DNA from 2 places in the Salinivibrio sp. MA351 genome. Region 2 is predicted to be linked to the other one. Evidence: predicted binding sites of a transcription regulator. Region 2 holds the regulator's gene; the other holds the start of a gene.
The links. The regulator MetJ, encoded in region 2, represses methionine synthesis genes. The targets are predictions, from matches to a motif close to TTAGACNTNTANANGTCTAA.

Region 1: the regulator MetJ is predicted to act here: its motif matches at 5,008-5,027, upstream of BZG78_RS01490 (MetQ/NlpA family ABC transporter substrate-binding protein).

What each region holds. Positions count from the first base shown of each region.
Region 1 covers NZ_MUFG01000002.1:20,837-31,666, reverse strand. The annotation lists gene BZG78_RS01515 (ROK family transcriptional regulator) at 104-1,318, shown strand; gene sstT (serine/threonine transporter SstT) at 1,409-2,626, opposite strand; gene BZG78_RS01505 (ChrR family anti-sigma-E factor) at 2,933-3,637, opposite strand; gene BZG78_RS01500 (sigma-70 family RNA polymerase sigma factor) at 3,634-4,203, opposite strand; gene BZG78_RS01495 (LON peptidase substrate-binding domain-containing protein) at 4,330-4,899, opposite strand; gene BZG78_RS01490 (MetQ/NlpA family ABC transporter substrate-binding protein) at 5,054-5,851, shown strand; gene BZG78_RS01485 (multidrug effflux MFS transporter) at 6,017-7,231, shown strand; gene BZG78_RS01480 (GNAT family N-acetyltransferase) at 7,228-7,770, shown strand; partial or broken gene BZG78_RS01475 (VOC family protein) at 7,816-8,115, shown strand; gene BZG78_RS15550 (hypothetical protein) at 8,201-8,602, opposite strand; gene BZG78_RS01465 (hypothetical protein) at 8,675-9,061, opposite strand; gene BZG78_RS01460 (LysM peptidoglycan-binding domain-containing protein) at 9,058-10,830, opposite strand, start outside.
Region 2 covers NZ_MUFG01000003.1:66,844-77,673, forward strand. The annotation lists gene ppc (phosphoenolpyruvate carboxylase) at 1-673, shown strand, start outside; gene BZG78_RS02800 (O-acetylhomoserine aminocarboxypropyltransferase/cysteine synthase) at 862-2,139, shown strand; gene BZG78_RS02805 (PadR family transcriptional regulator) at 2,196-2,744, shown strand; gene metF (methylenetetrahydrofolate reductase) at 2,841-3,740, opposite strand; gene BZG78_RS02815 (bifunctional aspartate kinase/homoserine dehydrogenase II) at 4,022-6,463, opposite strand; gene metB (cystathionine gamma-synthase) at 6,539-7,699, opposite strand; gene metJ (met regulon transcriptional regulator MetJ) at 7,886-8,203, shown strand; gene BZG78_RS02830 (malic enzyme-like NAD(P)-binding protein) at 8,287-9,531, opposite strand; gene rpmE (50S ribosomal protein L31) at 9,787-10,002, opposite strand; gene priA (primosomal protein N') at 10,220-10,830, shown strand, end outside.

The sequences.
Region 1 (10,830 bases), on a different contig from region 2:
CTAGCGGCCAATTGCTTCACAATTAGTTCGCGAAGTAAAAAAATTCACCTAAATAGGCGGTGTCAGGGTTTATCGCCACAGCCACGTAGTAATAGGAAAGGGCATGATTATTGGGCAGCCGGGACATATCGATCATATTAAGCGCAAAAATGCGGGCACGATTTATAACTTAATCGACCGTTTTGAGCCTATTTCGCGGATCGAACTCTCGAAACGCAGCCAACTGGCGCCTGCCAGTATCACCAAAATTGTGCGCGAACTGATGGACGCTCACCTTGTAAAAGAAGCGCCGATCCAAGAAACGAGCATGCGCGGGCGTCCAGCTGTAGGGCTGATGCTGGATAACGAAGGCTGGCAATTTTTGTCCATGCGTCTAGGAAGAGGTTATCTCACTCTTGCGCTGCATTCGCTAAGCAGTGAAATTTTGATTCAAGAACGGCATGAATTAACGGTGGTGGCGCAAAGTGCATTACTCACCACCGTGGTCGATCATGTCAACGCGTTTTTCTCTCGTCACCAACAAACGGTGGATCGTGTCACCAGTATTGCGATTTCGCTACCGGGCTTGGTAAATAGTGCCCAAGGCACCGTGATTCAAATGCCGCACTTCGAGGTCGACCATATGCCTCTAGGGCCTGTATTACATCGAGAGACCGGTTTGCCGGTATTTGTGGGGAACGACACCCGTTCTTGGGCACTAGCGGAAAAGTTGTTTGGTAACGCGAAAGAAGCAGACAGCGCCGTTCTGGTCGCGGTTCACAGCGGCGTTGGGGCCGGTATTGTGCTCGAGGGCAAAGTGCTTCAAGGGCGGATCGGTAACGTTGGCGAGTTAGGTCATATTCAAATTAAGCCCTTTGGTAAGCGGTGTTTTTGCGGTAATTATGGCTGTTTGGAAACGGTCGCAAGCCTGTCCGCGATCTATGAGCAGGTGGAGACATTGCTCAATGAAGGGCATCCGAGTTGCTTGCGCGACCAACCCCTCACGATAGAGGCTATATGCGATGCAGCGGTGTCAGGCGATGGTTTGGCCCACCAAGTGATCACCGAGCTGGGGCATCACTTGGGAACCGCCATAGCGATTGTGGTGAATTTATTTAACCCAGAAAAAATATTATTTGGTGGCGAATTCAATCGCGCTAAATCGGTGTTGTATCCTGCGATCATGGAATGTTTAAAAACGCAGACGATTCCGCTGTATAGCAAGTACCTAGTCTTGGAAGAAAGCTATTTTTATACCCAAGCGACGATGCCTGGGGCGGCGATGGTAAAGCAGGCGATGTATGATGGCAATTTGCTGATGAAAGTGCTGGAGGGCTAATCGTTGCCTTGGTTGACAATTAAAAAGCGGTTAAAGAAAAAGCAGGTGTTGATGCACCTGCTTTTTTTTGATCTTGGCTAAGGGCGTTGGTTAGCTGTTTTTACGCTCTTCACCCAAGCATGCCGCCGCGGTAAATACTACGTCGGTTGAGCTATTCAGGCCCGTTTCGGCAGAGTCTTGTAAAACACCGATAGTAAAGCCAATCCCAACCACTTGCATGGCAATCTCTTGTGGAATACCAAACAAATTACACGCGAGTGGGATCAACAATAGGGAGCCGCCAGCAACCCCCGACGCGCCGCACGCGGATACCGCGGCCACCACACTCAACAGCACAGCCGTGGCGATATCCACTTGGATACCGAGTGTATGAACAGCAGCCAGGGTTAATACGGTAATGGTGATCGCCGCGCCTCCCATATTGATGGTGGCACCGAGTGGGATAGAGACAGAATAAGTATCTTCATCCAAATCAAGGCGGCGGCATAGCTGCATATTCACTGGAATGTTGGCTGCAGAGCTACGGGTGAAGAAAGCGGTGAGACCGCTCTCACGCAGGCAGCGAAAAACAAGGGGATAGGGGTTTTGACGCGTTTTGATATACACAATCAGCGGATTTACCACCAAGGCGATGGTTGCCATACTGCCGAGTAGCACCCCCAAAAGGTGTAAATACCCCATCAAAGCATCAAAGCCACTTTTCGCTAACGTGCTTGCCACTAAGCCAAAAATACCCAAAGGCGCAAACCGGATCACAAAGCGGACGATCATCGATACCCCCTCGGATACATCCGAGAAGACACGTTTGGTTTCGTTCGACGCATGATGAAGAGCAATACCTAAGCCAATCGCCCAAGCCAAAATACCAATATAGTTACCACTCATCAACGCGTTAACAGGGTTGTCAACGATATTGAAAAGTAGCGTACTTAATACCTGGCTAATGCCCTCTGGCGGCGTAATGCTAGCATCCGTTGCGGCAAACTCGAGGGTAGTCGGGAACAAAAAACTCATGGTCACCGCGGTCAATGAAGCCGCAAGGGTGCCGATAAGATAAAGCCCAATAATGGGGCGCATGTTGGCCCGTTGGCCTTGTTTCTGGTTAGCAATGGACGCTGCCACTAAAACGAAAACCAAAATGGGTGCGACGGCCTTCAATGCGCTGACAAAAAGTTGTCCGAGCAATCCGGCTGTGCCAGCAAGCTCGGGGGATAGATAGGCTAAAACACCACCGGCAAGAATACCGATGAGTATTTGAAGTACCAGCGAGTTACCTCGACTGACACTGGCGAGTTGTGTTTGACTCATGTGACTCTCACTTCACTGTGTTTATTATCAATGGCTGTTAATGAATCGTTAGAAGTGACGAATTAAACCAGTTAAATTCACCCTATGTAAAGGGAAAATTGTTACTTTGAACTAGTTAGGTAGGACTGAAGTGGCGAGTTATGATTAATGAGAGGTTTATTTAGTGTAATTATTCTGTTATCACTGCAGAATAAATGGTGATAATTCTAGGTCTAGCCGAGCAAATACGTGGATTTAGGCGGCCATCTAGCATAAAAAAAGGCGACCATAGCGGTCGCCGAAGGATAACAACTAGCACAGAAATTTTTAGTAAATCGCATGTCCCACGGTATTGAGCAACTTACTCACACCTTTTGTGAAGTAGAGAGGGGCATCTGCAATGGTATAGCAAAGGCAACCTTCTTTTGTGTATGGCGTATGATGGTGACGGCTATCGAGTAAAATAAAGTCACCTGGCACATACTGACCACTTTCATCTTCAAAGGTACCGTCCAACAAAAGGGTTAACTCATAGCCCTTATGAGTGTGCGCAGGCACTGAACCGCCTTCATCGATATGAAGAAAACTGGCTCGCGTTGCCCCTTCGTCGAGATTAAGTCGCGCACGTTGAACTTTACCAAAGGATGCCCAATTTGAATCGCCGAATCGTTGCAGCGCTCGAGGTAAGGCATATGTTTTTTCACCGACAGTAATTTGTGTTGCGCGCGCTTCAGGTTGTTCCGCGCCAGATTGCGTCAGCGCATCGGCATCGTTGGCAGCCGCTTGTTCAAAAATGGCGGATAGCATTTCATCTTCAGCATTGTGATCCCACTCATTTACCATCAACGCTTCGTCGCCGACTGTTTCTTGATCAAACGCCACTGATGCAAGCTTTTCTTCTGCAGTAGCCACGTAAGCTTGGCACTCCTGGCAAAGTTCAACATGAGCAGACAACGCAATCGCCATCGAAGTCGGCAATTTGCCAGCAGCAAAAGCATCCAGTAAATCGGTCGATGGGTGATACTTAATCATTGTTTTACCTCCAGGTGATTGCGAAGCTTTTCTAGACCTAAACGCAATCGGGACTTGACGGTGCCCAATGGCACATTTAATTGTTCTGACAACTCTTGATGAGTCAATTGCTTGAGATAAACCCCTCTAACCACCTGCTGCTGGACCGCGGGTAACTCGTCAATAAAACTGAGAAGCTCTTGGTCCATCATGTACTGAGCACCGGAATCTGTTTCGTTGTCCTGTTGCCCTGACTCGAGAATGGGCCAGATATCATCGCTAAAATTGTCTTCGCGATTCGATTGCACCTTACGGAGCATATCGAAGCTTAAGTTACGCATGATAGTGAATACCCATGTCGTCGCCGCGCCTTTGTCAGAATTATACAAGTGGGCTTTGCGCCATACCACTAGCATGGTTTCTTGTACTAACTCCATTGCTTGGCCGTCGGCTCTTAAGTGCTTTGAACCATAAGCGCGTATCTTAGGGCCAAAAAATCGGAACAAACGTTCGAACGCTATGCGGTCGCGGTCTTCTGCAACTTTTGCTAATAATTCAGACAACTCTTCCTTCGTCACGTCAGTCATGTTGGCACGCGTGTCCCGTCTGGAAATGGTGGTCTCAGTATACATGGTTTGTGGCGCAGTCATAGTTGAGTCCTATCTGTCGTAGCCGTCCATCTCGCTTCCAATACGAGGCTTAAAACAATTGGATCACTCGACTTCTTGCTCGAGAAGCTGACTGATAAATTGCTTCGCCTCTTCTGCCGATTCTTGCGCGATAAACCATTGTTTTTGCGCGTTAGAAAGCGGCAAAATTTCTAACCAGCGTTGGCAACTCCAGGTTAAGTCTTCGAAATACGGCGCCTCATATTGCTCAGCATGATCCGGGTGGGCGGCGAAGACATTTTTAAGTCCTGCGGCGATACGCATTTTTTCTTCATTTTCTTCCTGGTCAATAAACTCGTCATGTGGCCAGTCATTCAGTGCCTGTATCTCGCCCACCCAGAGCTTGTCGGCCTCTTGCTCTGTCGATTGAATTTTTACCCGTTGACGACCTGCAATGGTAATGCCTAATAAACCATCGGGTAGTGTTTCAAAATCGACAATGTCCACCAGTGTGCCATATCGATATAAACGTTTACCTTGCATCATCGCCAGTACGAATCCCTGTTGATTCGCCGAGCATTCGCGGACCAAGCGCAAATAGCGAGGTTCAAAAATGCGCAGCTTAGCTCTGCCCCCGGGTAGTAAGAACAAGGGTAGAGGAAACAGCTTTGTCATATCTACGTCTCCTTATTGATTCAACATGCCTGCCACTACGCGACCAGGGTTGGATACGATCAAGACAGAGACTGCATTACCACAATCAGGTTGACATCATTATAAGCTGTGGCATTCTGGACGTCTAAACATCTGCTTTTCTAAGGGAATCGGAATGACGTTAAAGCGACCAGGATTTTGGATTGCGTCAGTGTTACTGGCGTTGGTTATCAGCGGCTGCTCAGATCAGCCAGAAACGATAAAGATTGGTGCGACTGTCGGTCCCCATGCGCAAGTCGTAGAAGCGGTTGCGAAACAGGCTAAAACAGAAGGAATTCATGTCGAAGTGGTGGAATTTTCGGATTACATCTCTCCGAATGCCGGTCTGGCAGATGGCAGTCTTGATTTAAATAGTTACCAACATCAGCCGTTTCTCGATAACTTTAATCAAAACCATGATAGTGAATTGGTCTCGATTGGGCGTTCCATCCTTATGCGGATGGGGATTTACTCAGACAAAGTACAGCGCGTGGACGATTTACCCCAAGGCGCACAAATTGCGATCCCTAACGATCCGACCAACGCCGGGCGCGCCTTGCTATTACTGCAAGACGCAGGGCTGATCACCTTGGCCGATAACGTTGGCTTTCAAGCGACACTACAAGATGTTACCGCTAACCCCAAGCAGTTCGATTTTGTCGAAGTAGAAGCGGCACAACTGCCTCGCAGCCTACAAGATGTCGATGCCGCTGCAATTACCATGAACTATGTGATGTCATCAGGGCTTAATCCAAGTGATCAAGGTATTTTCTTAGAATCGAAAGACGCACCGCTCGCAGTGATGGTTGTGGCAGCGCGGGCAGAGGATAAAGATAATCCGACCTATCAGCGTTTGTTGGCGCTATTTCAATCAGAGGCAACACGTGCGTTTCTACAAAAAACCTTTGATGGCACGATCGAACCGGCTTTCTAGTTTTTAAAACCGGCCAGCGATAGCTGGCCATTGATATACATTCTCAATCATTGTTTACCATTCAGGGAGTTATTGCGTTAACATGCCTCTCAGCTTGTGGTTTTAGCATTCGCTAGAGTCACAGTTTCCTCGCTCGCCTAACACACAGAACGCATAGGAATTGAGATGCAATCGGCTACTCGTCCATTTAATTGGTCGCCCGTATTGCTGGCATGCTTAACGGTCAGTATCGGGCAATTCAGCATGGGATTGGTTTTTCCATCATTACCTTGGATCGCTCGTGACTTCAATCTCAGCATGGACGATGTCCAACTGCTTATTTCCGCTTACCTGCTCGGGTTTGGCCCGTCACAATTTATCTATGGCCCCATTTCGGATGCACTCGGACGCCGTCGCGTGCTATTAGCCGGTGTCTTGCTTTCACTGGTTGGGTTAACCGTGATGGTTACCTTTAGCGCCAGTTTTACCGGGTTAGTGATTGGCCGTTGTATTCAGGGGATGGGCACGGGGTGTTGTGCCGTCCTCTCGCGAGCCTTTACCCGTGACTCGTATTCGGGGGATCAGCTTCCTCAAGCCATGTCATACCTGATCATGGTCGCCTCATTTACGCCCATTGTGGCTCCTGTGATTGGTGGCTTTGTTAACCATAACTTAGGCTGGTTGGCGATCTTTATTTTATTGATGGTTTATACCAGCTTGGTGTGGTGCGTGCTCTTTTTCTTATTTAAAGAGAGTATGCATACGCGATCGCCATTACCTAAGATAAAAGTGATCCTCGGCCGTTATGGGGCACTGCTAAAAACACCGTATTTTCTTTATTTCGCCAGTATCAGCTGGTTGAACTTCACCTTGGTGATCACCACGGTGTCACTGATGCCATTTTTGATGCAAGAGCGCATCGGTATGACATCGGATCAATATGCCTTGTGGGCGCTCATTCCTACTTGCGGGTTACTACTGGGCAGCACGCTGGTGTCGCGTATTCGTCCACGTTTAGGTACCAAACGCATGCTGCTAATGGCTCCGGTGATGCAGCTCATCTCAGCGATATGGCTATGGTTTACCCCCATGGATCCCTTGCTGCTGATGATAGGGCAGTTTTTTATGGTGTTTGGCAACGGGATTGCGTTGCCGTGCTCCCAGTCGCAGGTGATGCAGCCTTACTCTAACCAAGCCGGCACCGTCGCTGCGCTCTCCGGTGGTGGACAGATGATTATTTCCGCGTTGATGAGTATGGCGCTATTGAGCTTTGGGGTTAGCGAAGCATGGCACCTTGGTGTGGTGGTTGGCGTCTTTGCGCTGCTCTCCGTTCATAATATCTTTCGCGGGTTTGCGGCCCCGAAAGTTAACGTCGCCAGTACCCCGAGTGAGGCATCATGACAAAGTCACAATTCGAAAAAGGCCTGTTTCCGCTGACAACTCCACGCCTGGGCATGCGGCCAATGATCAAAGCGGACTGGCCGTTGTTCCACCGCCTACACACCGACAACGCCGTCATTGCACAATGTTTTGACCCTATGCCATTGGATGAGATTGAAACTCGTTTTGAGCAACGGCTCACGCCGTGGTCCCCTGACGCTAAGCACTGGTTGTGTTTGGTAATCGTAGAGACGGAGACACAAACGCCAATCGGCGTCACCGGCTTTTTGCTTGAGCAGGATGTCGCGGAAGTCGGCTATTTACTGTTGCCGCCTTATCATGGACGTGGTTATGGGACTGAGTCTTTGCAGGCTGTCACCGATTTTGCTATACACCGTGGTGGTGCGCGAACCATCAATGCGACAGTGACCGCGGGTAACCTTGCTTCGGCGCGCGTGCTAGAAAAGGTAGGGTTTCAACTTAGCCGTATTGATCCTGATGCTTTTGCAATTGGCGGTGTTTGTTACGACGACTGGATCTATACCTATGCCGCAGCATGATTTAAGTGTTTCCCCAGACTACTCCAGTCTCCAAAAGGATATCGTTGGGTACATGTGGGCAATGAACACTGCTACTTTGCACTGCAAGAGCCCAACCCAAGCTCAGAGCCCAGCATACAGCCACGTAGCACCTATAAATCTCAAGGCGTGAACCATATTGGCCTGATCATTGATGACATCGATACCATCCGCGAACGCTTACTTGAAAAAGGGTATCAGCCCAATGGTTCTATGGCGCACGAAACCCACCGCAAGCGGATGTATTTCTATGACAAAGCCGGTTTTGAGTGGGAATTGGTCGCTTACTCATTCGACAAAACCGAAGAAAGATACCTCTACGAGTAACGCACAAAGTCGCACTGCTCGCTTTCCCAGATAGAAACATACCGCCCCATATACAACGGGGTGGTGTGTGTTTATCCTAGCTTTATTACATCATAGCTTTTTCTATAAGAGATAGGCTAGGAACAAGAAACCATCCCCAGATTCCGATGCAGTTGACCCAAATAAACAACCTAAACTTTTTAGATTTAGTTGTCACTCGATGTCTTATGAACGGGTAGGCTAGCCAGTAGCCAAATAATCTAGTCCCAATAGAATAGGACATTTGATAGTTCCATCTCATATAGCCTTTTTCATCATAGTATTTATCTAGATTCTTGGCTAACTGCTTATCGATGAAAACAATTCTTTCAATGCTTCCTAGCGAGACCATTGCGCTCATAATTACTGCAGGAACAGACCATATGATCACATATGCAGCAAATATGCCTGTAATAGTAGTATAAGCGTCCTCAAAAATGTTAATCAAAGCCAATCTTCTATGGAACATCAATTAGATGCTTTAATATTTATTATCTAGTCTAAAGTGAATTGTATAAATGGCCTTTCATTGCTCTAAGAATCAACTAATAACTCCTAGCCATTTTACTAATAAAGAAAAGCATGGTGAGATAAAAAAACTCCAGACACCAATACAATTAACCCACATGAACAATTTGAACTTCTTCGAGGTGGTGGTTGCTCTATGCTTTATAAATGGGTAAAGAAGCCAGTATCCAAAAAGTCGAGTGCCAATTGCATATGACATTTGATATTTCCAACGCATATACCCTCTATCATCATAATACTTACTTAAATTCTTTGCCAATTGCTTGTCAATAAATAAAATTCTTTCAATACTACCCAATGAAACCATCGCACTCATAATTACTCCAGGGATAGACCACAAAACCAAATAACCACCGAAAGCCATTCCTATAACAATCGTAATTATCTCATACCAACTCATGTTATATCCCCTTCAATATACTCAGAAAGCTCAATAGTTTTCTCATATAAGAAATATACTCCATCACCGATAGCCTTGCCTAAAGTCGCACCAGCGATTCCACCCACAGAGCCACCTACAATAAAAGAACCGATAGATGCAATTGCTAATATAGGTGCAGACGTTACTCCAACAATACCCAGTACCAACATAGTGCCTGCACCTGCTATACTGCCACCAACAGTTCCTCCACCGACACTACCTACAAACCCGGCTACTTCACGAGTAGTGACTTTGCCACATTCCCCTGATCCATCGACGGAACAGGCTTCATAAATATTCTTCACGCCACTTGCGCCTCCAAGCAACAGCCCGACATAGCCGACGCCACGGGAAGCTCCAATACCGATTGCGACATTTGCTATACGTTTACCTAAATTAGGTACGAAGCCTTTTGCGATAATTTCATCGGCATGATGAACGACAGAGCGCGTGGATAGTTTGAGATTGCGCTTAATTTGTGTATAGACAGGGATTTTAACGCTACGTCGAGATAATGCAGCAAAGCTTCCATCTAGTTTTTGAAATAGTGAGGATCGCTCAGCGACAAAAGAACCATAGTTAATACCACCAACACGGCTCGCCATCGCCACCTGAGAGACGTATAGGTGGTTAATTTCCAAAAGTATGTTATTGATATTTTTTAAATGTTGCTCAACTCCTACAGCTACAGCACCAACTCCCATAGAAGCATAAGCATATAAATCACTTGGTAAGCCATCTTTGCCTACTTTTTTCATGGCTTCGTCAGCGTGAAAATCTAGCAATTCAAAGTGACGATTAACGGTGGAAACTTGCTCTTCAGTTAATTTTGCTAACTCTGTACTTGCTGCTGTTGCTTCTTCAATAAGAGCCGACAGCTTACTTCTCTGTGCTTCAGTGGATGGCTCTTTGGTTAGTACAACTACAATTTCCCCTTGACGGACAGGATTGTTCAAATGTGTATTGTATTTCGTCAAAAGCTTTTGGGTGTCGTCACTTGTATCTGAGGAAAAAAGCTTTTGCCAATAGTCGTCGAGAGGCTGCGTTTTTTCTACTTGAGTGAAGCCAAGCTCAAATTCAGTTGCAACATCAGACACCTTTTTGATATTAACAACGGTCACCTCTTTTTGGACTAATCTTTTATGATTAATAGCAACTGTTGAAGTATCAACTAAACAGCGCTCTGTATAGTCATAGTAAGTGTTCAGAGGGTGATTAAATGGCTTAGGGCTCTCAGGTGGTAGCTCATAAATAGATTTCTTTTCAATGTTTTGTGGTTGCGACTCCTTCACAGTTAGCAAATCACCTACCGCCAATGCCATTGGTTCAGCGTCATACTGCGGGTTCAAGTCCAACAGCTGCTTAGCGGACAGGCCGTATTGTTCGGCAATAGCAGGCCATGATTCACGTTGGCGGGTAGTCGGATCAAACTTAACGGTATGGGTTAATGGTTGCGCTGAGTCCCGAGTTTTATCGCTATTCGTATCTGCCGGTGAGTCGTCTCGATTCGCAACGGCTTGCTTAGGGGCGGCGAGTAAATCGCTGATAGATAGCTTTACGCCGTTTTCTGCTAGCCATTCATCATCTAAATTATCGAGCTCGTCACGGGTAATCGCTTCTTTAAGATAGACGAGGTGTTGGTCCTCGACGTCTTTACCTCCTAACTTCCAGTAAACCAAAATAGCACTCTGGTGCTTGTTAAGGCCTTGGTCATGATTGAGTTTTTCATGGGTAGAACGCGTGGCATA
Region 2 (10,830 bases):
GATGGATACCTTGAGTGACATTTCTTGCCAAGCCTATCGCGATGTGGTTCGCGGCCATGAGCAATTTGTGCCTTACTTCCGCTCCACCACACCAGAGCTTGAGCTCGGTAAGTTACCACTGGGCTCACGCCCTTCTAAGCGCAACCCGCAAGGCGGGGTGGAAAGCTTACGGGCAATTCCTTGGATTTTCGCCTGGAGTCAAAATCGCCTCTTACTTCCGGCTTGGCTAGGCGCTGGACAAGCGATCGATCATGCCATTTCCAAAGGCCATAAAGCCCAGCTAGAAGAAATGTGTCGTGAGTGGCCATTCTTCTCCACCCGGCTTGGCATGCTGGAGATGGTGTTTACCAAAACCAACCTCGATATTGCCAAATACTATGATCAGCGTTTGGTCGATGAAAGCCTCTGGCCTTTGGGTGAATCACTCCGCGATCAATTACGCCAAGACATTCAAGTGATTTTGGCGGTGGAAAACAGCGATAACCTGATGGAGCAAAACCCATGGGGCGCTGAGGCGATTCGCTTACGTAATATTTACGTCGAGCCACTGAATATGCTGCAAGCTGAGCTGTTATACCGTACACGGCAATGTGAAGAGGACGATCAGTCGCTTGACGATGCCTTGATGATCTCCATCGCGGGCATTGCCGCAGGCCTGCGTAACACCGGCTAATCGACCCAAGCCGTACCCTCTGGTGCGGCTTTTTTTTGTATCAAGCAAGCAAATAGAAACCGACGCACACGCGAGATTTTTTATCCATAGCCACGTCTAAGGCTTGCTGTTACATTGATAGTATTATTACTATGGAAGGTCGCGGTGACGCGATTTAACAACGCAAAGGAAAACGCAAAGGAATTGCCATGAAAGACGAAACCCTCTCGATTCATCACGGTTATCAGACCGATCCGACCACCAAATCAGTCGCTACCCCCATCTATCAAACCGTCGCCTATGAGTTTGATAACGCCCAACATGGTGCTGATCTGTTTAACCTCGATGTGCCGGGCAATATCTATTCGCGGATCATGAATCCCACCAACGATGTATTAGAACAACGTGTGGCGGCATTAGAGGGCGGTATCGCAGGCCTATGCGTCAGTGCTGGCGCCGCGGCAATTACCTATGCAATCCAAACCCTGGCCAAGGCCGGTGATAACATTGTCGCCACACCACAGCTTTACGGCGGCACCTATACCTTGTTTGCTCATATGCTCCCCGAACAAGGCATTGAAGTACGTTTTGCCCAAAGTGACGACGCCAGTGCGATTGAAGCGCTGATTGATGCCAATACCAAAGCGGTGTATTGCGAATCAGTTGGTAATCCGGCCGGCAATATTGCCGATATCCCCGGTCTTGCCAAGGTTGCCCACGCGCACGGTGTCCCTTTGGTGGTCGACAATACCGTGGCCACGCCCGTGCTATGCAAACCGATTGAACATGGCGCCGATATCGTGGTGCACTCGCTAACCAAATACATTGGCGGCCATGGCACCACCCTAGGCGGTATGATCGTTGATGGCGGCACCTTTGATTGGGTGGCACATCAAGCCCGCTTCCCGCAATTTTCACAGCCCGAGCCGGCGTATCACGGCGTGGTCTATAGCGATACCTTTGGTCCGGCGGCATTTATTGCCCGCGCGCGTACCGTGCCTTTACGTAACAGCGGCGCCGCCTTATCGCCGATGAACGCCTTTATGTTGATGCAAGGTCTCGAAACCTTGAGCCTGCGTATGGAGCGTCACTGCGAGAATGCCAAAGCGGTGGCGGATTACCTTGCCAGTCATTCAGCGGTGGCATGGGTGAACTATGCCGGTCAACAAAATCATCCTCATTACCAACGTGCCCAGTCGCTTATCCGCGGTGGACTGCCCGCATCACTGCTGTCTTTCGGCTTAAAAGGTGGCTTTGATGAGGGGGTACAGTTTTATGATGCGCTGAATGTATTTAAACGCCTGGTCAATATTGGTGATGCTAAGTCACTTGCTTGCCATCCCGCCTCTACCACCCATCGTCAACTGAATGAGCAAGAGCAAGCGAAAGCCGGGGTGACCCCAGAAATGATCCGTCTTTGTGTCGGCATTGAGCATATTGATGACATCATTGCCGACCTTGAACAAGCATTGAGTGCAGTAAAATAGCCCGAGATAGGCGACTCATGCGAACCGATTGTCATAAATAAATGTGGATATAAAAGATGTCACTTCCCCATGTCATACTGACGGTACTCAGCAACTGCGAAGCCACGGGTTATGATATTACCAAGGCGTTTTCTACCACTATCAGTAATGTGTGGAAAGCCAGCCATCAACAGGTATATCGTGAACTGACTAAGCTCGCCGAGCGAGGCGCTGTGACCTATCGACTTGAGCCGCAAGTCGGCAAACCAGATAGAAAAGTCTATGCTATCACCCCTGTCGGCACCGAGGTGTTAGAGGCGTGGTTTATCCAAGCGCCTAAGCTGGCCCCGCCTCGCGACGAGTACGTCGCACGCCTACTCAGCTGTGAGGTCTTGGATCCCGCGCCGATGCTCGAGCATATCAATAACTTGATTGCGGAATCACAACAACTACTTAATCATTATGCTCTGCTTGAGCAGCGTGATTACGGTCAATCCACATCATTAACGCAACAGCAACGCCTCATGCGATTAGCATTACGACGCAGCATTCATCAACGTCGCGCTTGGATGGCCTGGGCGCAAGAAGTGCGCGATGAGCTTACGATGCTGGCGGCCAGCGCCTAATCAAAACAATAAACACAACTCGCAACCTAGGCGCCCCACGAAACGGGGCGCTTTTTTTGGCTCAAGGTAAACCGGTTTAGCGGTTTAGCGGTTTAGCTAAGGTGCGACAGCCAATGGGCGAACCCCCAAAGTATGGCAAAGTGCATAGGTCAATTCGGCCCGGTTGAGGGTATAAAAATGAAAATCTTTTACCCCTTCACGGCTGAGTACGCGCACCATATCGATAGCAATCGAAGCACCGACCATCTGCCGGGTCACAGGGTCATCCTCAAGACCTTGATACTGTTTGTGCATCCACTGTGGGACACGCACATGCGTCATTTGCGCAAACCGAGAAGCCTGCTTAAAGTTGGAGACGGGCAAAATCCCCGGCACAATCTCGACATCAATCCCCGCCGCCACACAGCGGTCACGAAAACGTAGGTAGCTTTCCACATCAAAGAAAAACTGGGTAATGGCACGACTGGCACCGGCATCGACTTTCCGTTTCAGATTAATGAGGTCCGCTTGCGCACTTTTCGCTTCCGGGTGCACTTCAGGATAAGCGGCGACAGAAATATCAAAGTCATGTTCTTCTTTGAGCAACCGCACCAAGTCCGCCGCATACATAGTCGGCTTTTTCTCCGGCGACGGTAAGTCTCCGCGCAAAGCCACAATGTCACGAATACCATTTTGCCAGTAGTCACGGGCAATATGGCGCAGCTCATCTTCAGTGGCATCGATACAGGTTAGATGGGGCGCCGCCGCGACCCCCGTTTGATCATGAATACTTTTCACGATGTCATGGGTGCGATCACGCTCACCAGAATTGGCGCCATAAGTCACTGACATAAACTTAGGTTTAAGCCCTTTGAGGCGATGCACGGAATTCCAGAGGGTTTCTTCCATACTGGGCGTGCTGGGCGGAAAAAACTCAAATGAGACGTTAATATCACCGTCTAAGTCGGCAATATTCTGATTAAGTGCATCAATGTGGCCTGCGTGCGTATAGCTCATACCCTCTCCCTGCAACCGGTTTTATTCGCGATGATGTGCGTTTTTGGTTTATACGTTTAGACGTCCATATGTCTAAATGTTGTCGTTATCTGGGTGAAATGTCAACGATCTCAGCCATGAAAAGAACTCATAGTATTATGAAGATAGTCAACATGCAGGAAGCCACCGAGAGCAGCAGCCAAAAGCGCGTCATATAACGTGATCTTCAGATAAAAAAAAGCTGTCTTATGTGGAGTAAGACAGCTTTCACGTTTGCGAAGATCACGTTTACTAAAAGGACATTAGTGAAGACGCCCAATTAAGCGATTCAGATCAGATTGTATCGCCCCAGCAGTGACATCCCGCCCCGCCCCCGGTCCGCGGATCACTAATGGATTTTCACGATACCATTGGCTTTCAATCGCAAACACATTATCACAGGGCAGTAGATGCGCCAGCGGATGCTCACTCGGTAAGGTTTCTAAGCTCACCTGCGCATTACCATTGGCTTCTAGACGCGCCACATAGCGCAACACGGCGCGATCTTGCTGCGCTTTTTCCAATCGCTCCTGTAAACACGCATCCATTTGATGGGCGTTATCGAGAAACGCATCTAACGACAAAGATTGCAGCGCTGGCGGTATCAGTGACTCAACCTTGACCTGCTCGGGCTCCAATGACAGGCCCGCCTCTCTTGCGAGAATCACTAATTTACGCACCACGTCGGCACCCGACAGATCGTCACGCGGATCAGGTTCAGTTAGCCCTTGCTGCCATGCCTGTTCAAGTAAAGCACTGAACGGGACCTCGCCGGTGAATTGCAAAAAAAGCCAGGATAACGTGCCGGAAAAGATCCCTGAGAGTGCGAGGATATGATCACCGCTTTCACGTAAGTCTTGAACCGCATAGTTAATCGGCAGCCCAGCGCCTACCGTGGCGTTATATAACCAATGGCGCCCCGTTTTTGCAAACGCATGTTGAATCGCATGGTATTGTTCGGCCGGTGCCGCGCCGGCTTCTTTGTTGGCGGAGATTAAATGAAAACCATGCTCGGCGAGACGCGGATAGAGAGCTGCCAGTGAGGTATTGGCAGTGACATCCAAAATCACCACATCATCATAAGGATGATTCAATAAGCGTGTTAACCATTCATCATCAAAGTATGGCGTGCCATTGTCATCAAAGTCATCCCTGATCTGCATTGGATCGATGCCAGCAAAATCTAACCATTGATTACGACTATCTACCACAGAAATCAGCGACACCTCCTTGCCATGGCGCTTTTCGAGGTGCGATTTTTGCTCGGCAAACAAGCTGAGCCAACGCGCGCCAATGTTTCCTTTTCCTACCAACACCAAGCCAATGCGACGTTGGGCTTGGAACAGCGCATCATGTAAGCTGGCCACAAGGGCAGGCGTATGCACCTGACGCAAAATCGCCACCATGCTCAGTCCAGATGCAGATTCACTGATAAACTCTACAGGCTGTGACTTCAGCTGCTGATAAAAACCATGACAGTGCACGGGATTATTGACCACGCCGGCTCCGACGGCAGCAACCATATTAAACCCTTCGCGCAGCTTCAACTCCGCGGATAGCCCGGCATCCTGGATCTGGGCCATGACCGAGGCCACGACCTCCGCCGTAAAGGCCAGTAAGATACGATACTGATCATCTTGATAATCCGTCGCCAGTGGTTGCACTTTCAGCTGAGAGAGGATACGGCTCAACTCTTGTTTAATTGCCTGAAAATCTTGCCCGCGGGCGACATCAAACTGCAATAGACACACATCATCCAAAGATGTAATGATTTTTGCCCCGCGTCCGGTAGCCAGTACACGCTCTATATGGGTCGAGCCACTGTCGGGGGCCTGGGTACAACGTAAGGTCAGATCGGTCGCACTTTGCGCCACTGGCTGTAAAGTACGGCTATGAAGCACGGGTGCCGCCAAGCGTGCCAATTCGCCTGCTTCATCCAATCGGATTAAGGGTAACAAGCAAGCATTCTCGACATGGCGTGGATCCGCACTGTATACACCGGCAACATCACTCCATATAGTCACGCGGCGGACCCCCGCTAACGCACCGAGTACCGTGGCCGAATAATCTGACCCGTTACGCCCCAAAAGCACGGTTTCCCCAGCTTGATTTTGCGCCATAAATCCCGTAATCACGACGTGAGATTGCGTGTGCTGAGAAAGTTGCTGCCGTAATAGTGGCCATGATGCGCCGCGATCGACCTCGGGTTGAGCCGCACGTTCCGCGCGTAAACAGTGGCGCGAGTCCAACATCACCGCCTGACGACACTGCTGATTAAGCAGCGCGGCTAATAAACGCGCCGACCAAACCTCTCCGAACCCTTGCACATCGGCTTGTACGCTGTCGCTCAGCGCTGTCTCCCCGAGCGACGCGAGCGTCGCGATGTCAGCAGATAAGGCATCAACCAACTGTTGTTTGTGATCACCGTTGATCAGATTTTCAATCAAGTCTTGCTGAAAGGCACGAACGCCTTGCAAGGTCTCATGCGCCAACCGGCCATCTTTGCCCAGTTGAGCGAGCCAAGCAATGAGCTGATTGGTCGTTTTCCCCGCCGCAGAGACCACAATTAAGTCGTGCGCCTTTGCATGCCCCGTCAGCACATCGACCACACGGCGATAACAATCTGGGCTCGCTAAACTGCTGCCACCAAATTTATGCAATTGGCGTTGTGATTCGGGGGCGGTGTCCATCGGTTGCGCGTGCATGGCGAGGTCTCTCTTGGTCTCAATAAATATCAATAAAGCGGCGTGCTATGACAGCAACACCTATAGCAATCGGTTTTACTGGTTAGCTAAATGGGCGAAGGCATGCGCCAAATCGGCCACTAAGTCTTCTGCGTCTTCTAGTCCAATAGAAAAACGCAACAACGTCGGGGTAATGCCAGCCTCGGCTTGCGCGTCATCACTCATCGCACGATGGGTCATTGACCCTGGATGCGTGACCAGACTTTCTACCCCGCCCAGCGACTCGGCAAGCGCAAATAAAGATAAGCCTTCAATAAAACGTGCGATCCCAGCGGAGTCCGTGTCCAGCTCGAGGCTGAGCATACTACCAAATCCAAACTGCTGACGGGCGGCAATCTCATGGCCTGGATGTGTCGCCAAACCGGGATAGTAGAGTTGCCGCACCGCAGGGACTGTTTGCAAATAGGTTAATACCGCTTGCGTATTTTGCTGATGTTGTTTAACCCGAGCGCCCAAGGTACGCAACCCTCGCAATGTCATATAACTGTCAAAGGCGTTGCCTGTCGCGCCCAAGCAGTTGCCCCACCACGCTAATGTTGCAGCCAATTCAGGCGTCTTCGCCACTACAGCGCCACCGACAATATCAGAGTGACCATTAATAAATTTAGTAGTGGAATGCACGATGATGTCCGCACCCAGTGAAAAAGGCTGTTGGAGTGCTGGCGATAAAAAGGTGTTATCGACCACCACCCATGCCCCCACTTGGTGGGCCTGTTGGCAGATTTTAGCAATATCGACCACACGCAATAGCGGATTAGAGGGTGTTTCAACTAACACCAGTTTCGGCTGTTTTGCCAGCGCAGCGGTTAACGCCTGGTGATCAGATTGATCGACAAAACTGACCTGCCAAATCCCTTGCTTGGCGCGTGACTCTAACAAGCGATAGGTACCACCATAACAGTCGTGCGGTGCAACAATATGATCCCCTGCATCCAGTAAAGACAACACCAAGTTAATGGCTGCCATCCCACAGTTCGTCACCACGGCACCGGCTCCGCCCTCCAGTTCCGTTAACGCTTGCTCTAACTGAGCTCGAGTTGGATTGCCCCCACGGGCATAATCATAAGTGGGAACGTCGCCAAAAGCAGGAAAACGATAGTTGGTTGATAAATACAAAGGCGGCACAACCGCATGATGTTGCGTGTCAGTGCCAATTCCTGTTCGAACGGCAATGGTGTCGGTTTTTTTACCTGTCATGGTTCATCCTTGCTCTTGTTGCGCTGGCACGATTTACGTGATCCAGTCGTCATCATACTACCTTACCTCTGTACTTTTAGGACGTCAACACTTCTAGACGTCTAAACACCTTTGCATGTGGCGGTTAATATAGCTAAAATCTCCGCAGCATCATTCTGGGTATTCCATAATCAAGATAGGTGAGACATGGCGCAGTGGAACGGCGATTACATTAATCCGTATGCCGAACATGGTAAAAAGAAAGAGCAGGTAAAGAAGATCACCGTCTCTATCCCACTTAAAGTATTAAAAATTCTTACTGATGAGCGCACTCGCCGTCAGGTTCATAACCTGCGTCATGCGACCAACAGTGAGCTATTGTGTGAGGCATTTTTACATGCCTATACCGGGCAGCCTCTGCCAACCGATGACGACATCCGTAAGGATAAACCCGATAGCATTCCTGCCGAGGCACGTCGGATCATGGAAGAGTTAGGTATTGAGTTTGACGACAGTGAATACTAAACAAAAAAACCGCCATCGGCGGTTTTTTTATGGTAAGACACTGTTTTCTAATTACAACATGTTTTCTTTACAGCATGTTTTCTTTACAACATATAGTTGTCTGGCATCTCAATACGGGCTACGCCGGTTTCGACGGCCGCAAGCGCCACGGCACGTGCTACCTTGGGCAGTAAACGGGCATCCATCGGCTTGGGAATGATGTAATCCGGGCCAAAACTGAGTGAAGACAAGCCCGCGGCATCCAAGACAGATTGTGGTACAGGCTCTTTCGCCAAACCACGAATCGCTTCAACGGCGGCCAACTTCATCGCATCATTAATTTCACTGGCACGCACATCTAATGCTCCCCGGAAAATAAACGGAAAACACAAGACGTTATTCACCTGATTCGGGTAATCCGAACGCCCCGTTCCAATGATCAGATCATCCCGGACTTGGTGCGCAACCTCTGGGTTAATTTCAGGATCTGGGTTTGAGCAGGCAAACACGACAGGCTTATCAGCCATCAGTTTTAATGCCTCAGGCGAGAGCAAATCCGGGCCTGATACGCCAACAAAGAGATCCGCACCTTCAATCACATCTTCGAGGGTACGCTTATCCGTGTTATTGGCAAACAACTGCTTATACTTGTTAATGTCATCACGACGGGTGTGAATCACCCCTTTGCGATCCAGCATGTAAATCTTTTCGCGCTGGGCGCCACATTTAATCAATAGCTCCATACAGGCCACCGCAGCGGCACCCGCACCGAGACACACGATGGTGGCTTCACCAATATCTTTGCCTTGCAACTCGAGCGCGTTAAGCATCCCCGCAGCAGTGACAATCGCGGTACCATGTTGATCATCATGGAAGACAGGCACTTCACAGCGTTCAATCAGCTGCTTTTCGATCTCAAAACAATCTGGGGCTTTGATATCTTCAAGGTTGATACCGCCAAAGGTGTCAGCAATATTGGCTACGGTATCAACAAACTCATCGATGGTGCGGTGTTTAACTTCAATGTCGATCGAGTCCAAGCCGGCAAAACGCTTGAACAATAACGCTTTGCCTTCCATGACAGGCTTTGACGCCATCGGCCCTAAATTCCCTAACCCCAAAATCGCGGTGCCGTTTGAGATCACCGCAACCATATTGCCTTTACCGGTATAGCGATATACGGCATCCGCATCTTGGGCTATTTCACGCACAGGTTCAGCAACGCCTGGGCTGTAGGCGAGAGCAAGATCCGCCGCTGAATCAGCAGGCTTACTGAGTTCGACAGAGATTTTTCCGGGTGTAGGGTATGCATGATAATCCAGCGCTTGCTGGCGTTTATCGTCCGACATGTCATTTTCCTAGTTATTATCGTGAAGGGGTAACCAATACCGGCAGGGAAGGATGACCGATATTAGCCAGACACTCTACAAACCACACAGGAAAGGTTTGTATAAGGGTAAAGATGGTAACGCAGCGGGGAAACGTCCACCAGTACTAACGCCGTATTCGCGATGATGCTCGGACCTGTTGTCCGAATACTAGGACGATACGATCAAAAAAAGGGACGCTGATGCGTCCCTTCTCTATATTCGGTCAATAGCTGCTTATTTTTTGCTGCTAAGGGCACCGAAACGTTTCTTAAAGCGATCAACACGGCCACCAGCATCAAGGATACGCTGCTTACCGGTGTAGAATGGGTGACATTTGTCACACACGTCTAGGTTGATGTTTTTACCTAGGGTTGTGCTGAACGCAAATTCGTTACCGCAAGAGCATTTTGCTGTGACGGCTTTGTACTCTGGATGGATACCAGCTTTCATAGGGATAACCTCATTTTAAAGGCCGTGTCGCTCTCCCGATCCTAAGCCGGGCACCACACGTCGTTAACAAATATTTTCTAAGGCGCGCAATTCTAATCAAGCCCCCTCGGTTTCGCAACTTTTTTGTGCAATCACCACGCCGCGTCACCGTACAACAAGGCTTTGCCAACCGAAGGCGAACCGTTACACTGAGCCCCCTTCTGGTCAATAAGATGTTGTGATGGAACAGTTTGCTCAGGTGGCCCTACCGGTCCCGTTAGCGAAAACTTTTGATTACCGAATCGGTGAGAATCAACACCCCATCATCGGTGGGCGGGTAAAAGTGCCCTTTGGCCGCCAGCACAAGGTTGGCATTGTCACCGGCTTATCCGCAACCGCCAGTGTGGACGCGAGCCAACTCAAGGTGCTCGATGCCGTATTGGATACCCAACCGGTTTGGACGCCCGGCGTCTATCATTTACTCCACTGGGCAAGCCGCTTTTATCATCATCCGCTAGGGGATGCGATGGGCGCTGTGATGCCAACCCTGCTTCGAAAAGGACGCCCTGCGGCATTACAACAGCAAAAATGGTGGCAAATTACCGAGTCAGGACAAAACCAACCCCTCTCGGGCCTGAGCCGTGCCCCTAAACAAGCTCGGGTATTGCAGTTGCTCACACACGGCCCTGCCACCCATGCCGACTTGATCGAACAAGACATCGGCGCACCAGTGCTAAAAACCCTGGCCGAAAAAGGTTGGATAGCCCCCTACACACCACCGCTAAACGCTCAAGCCTGGCAACCGCATTTTGCCGTCACCGAAGACAAACCGGCACTCAACCATGAACA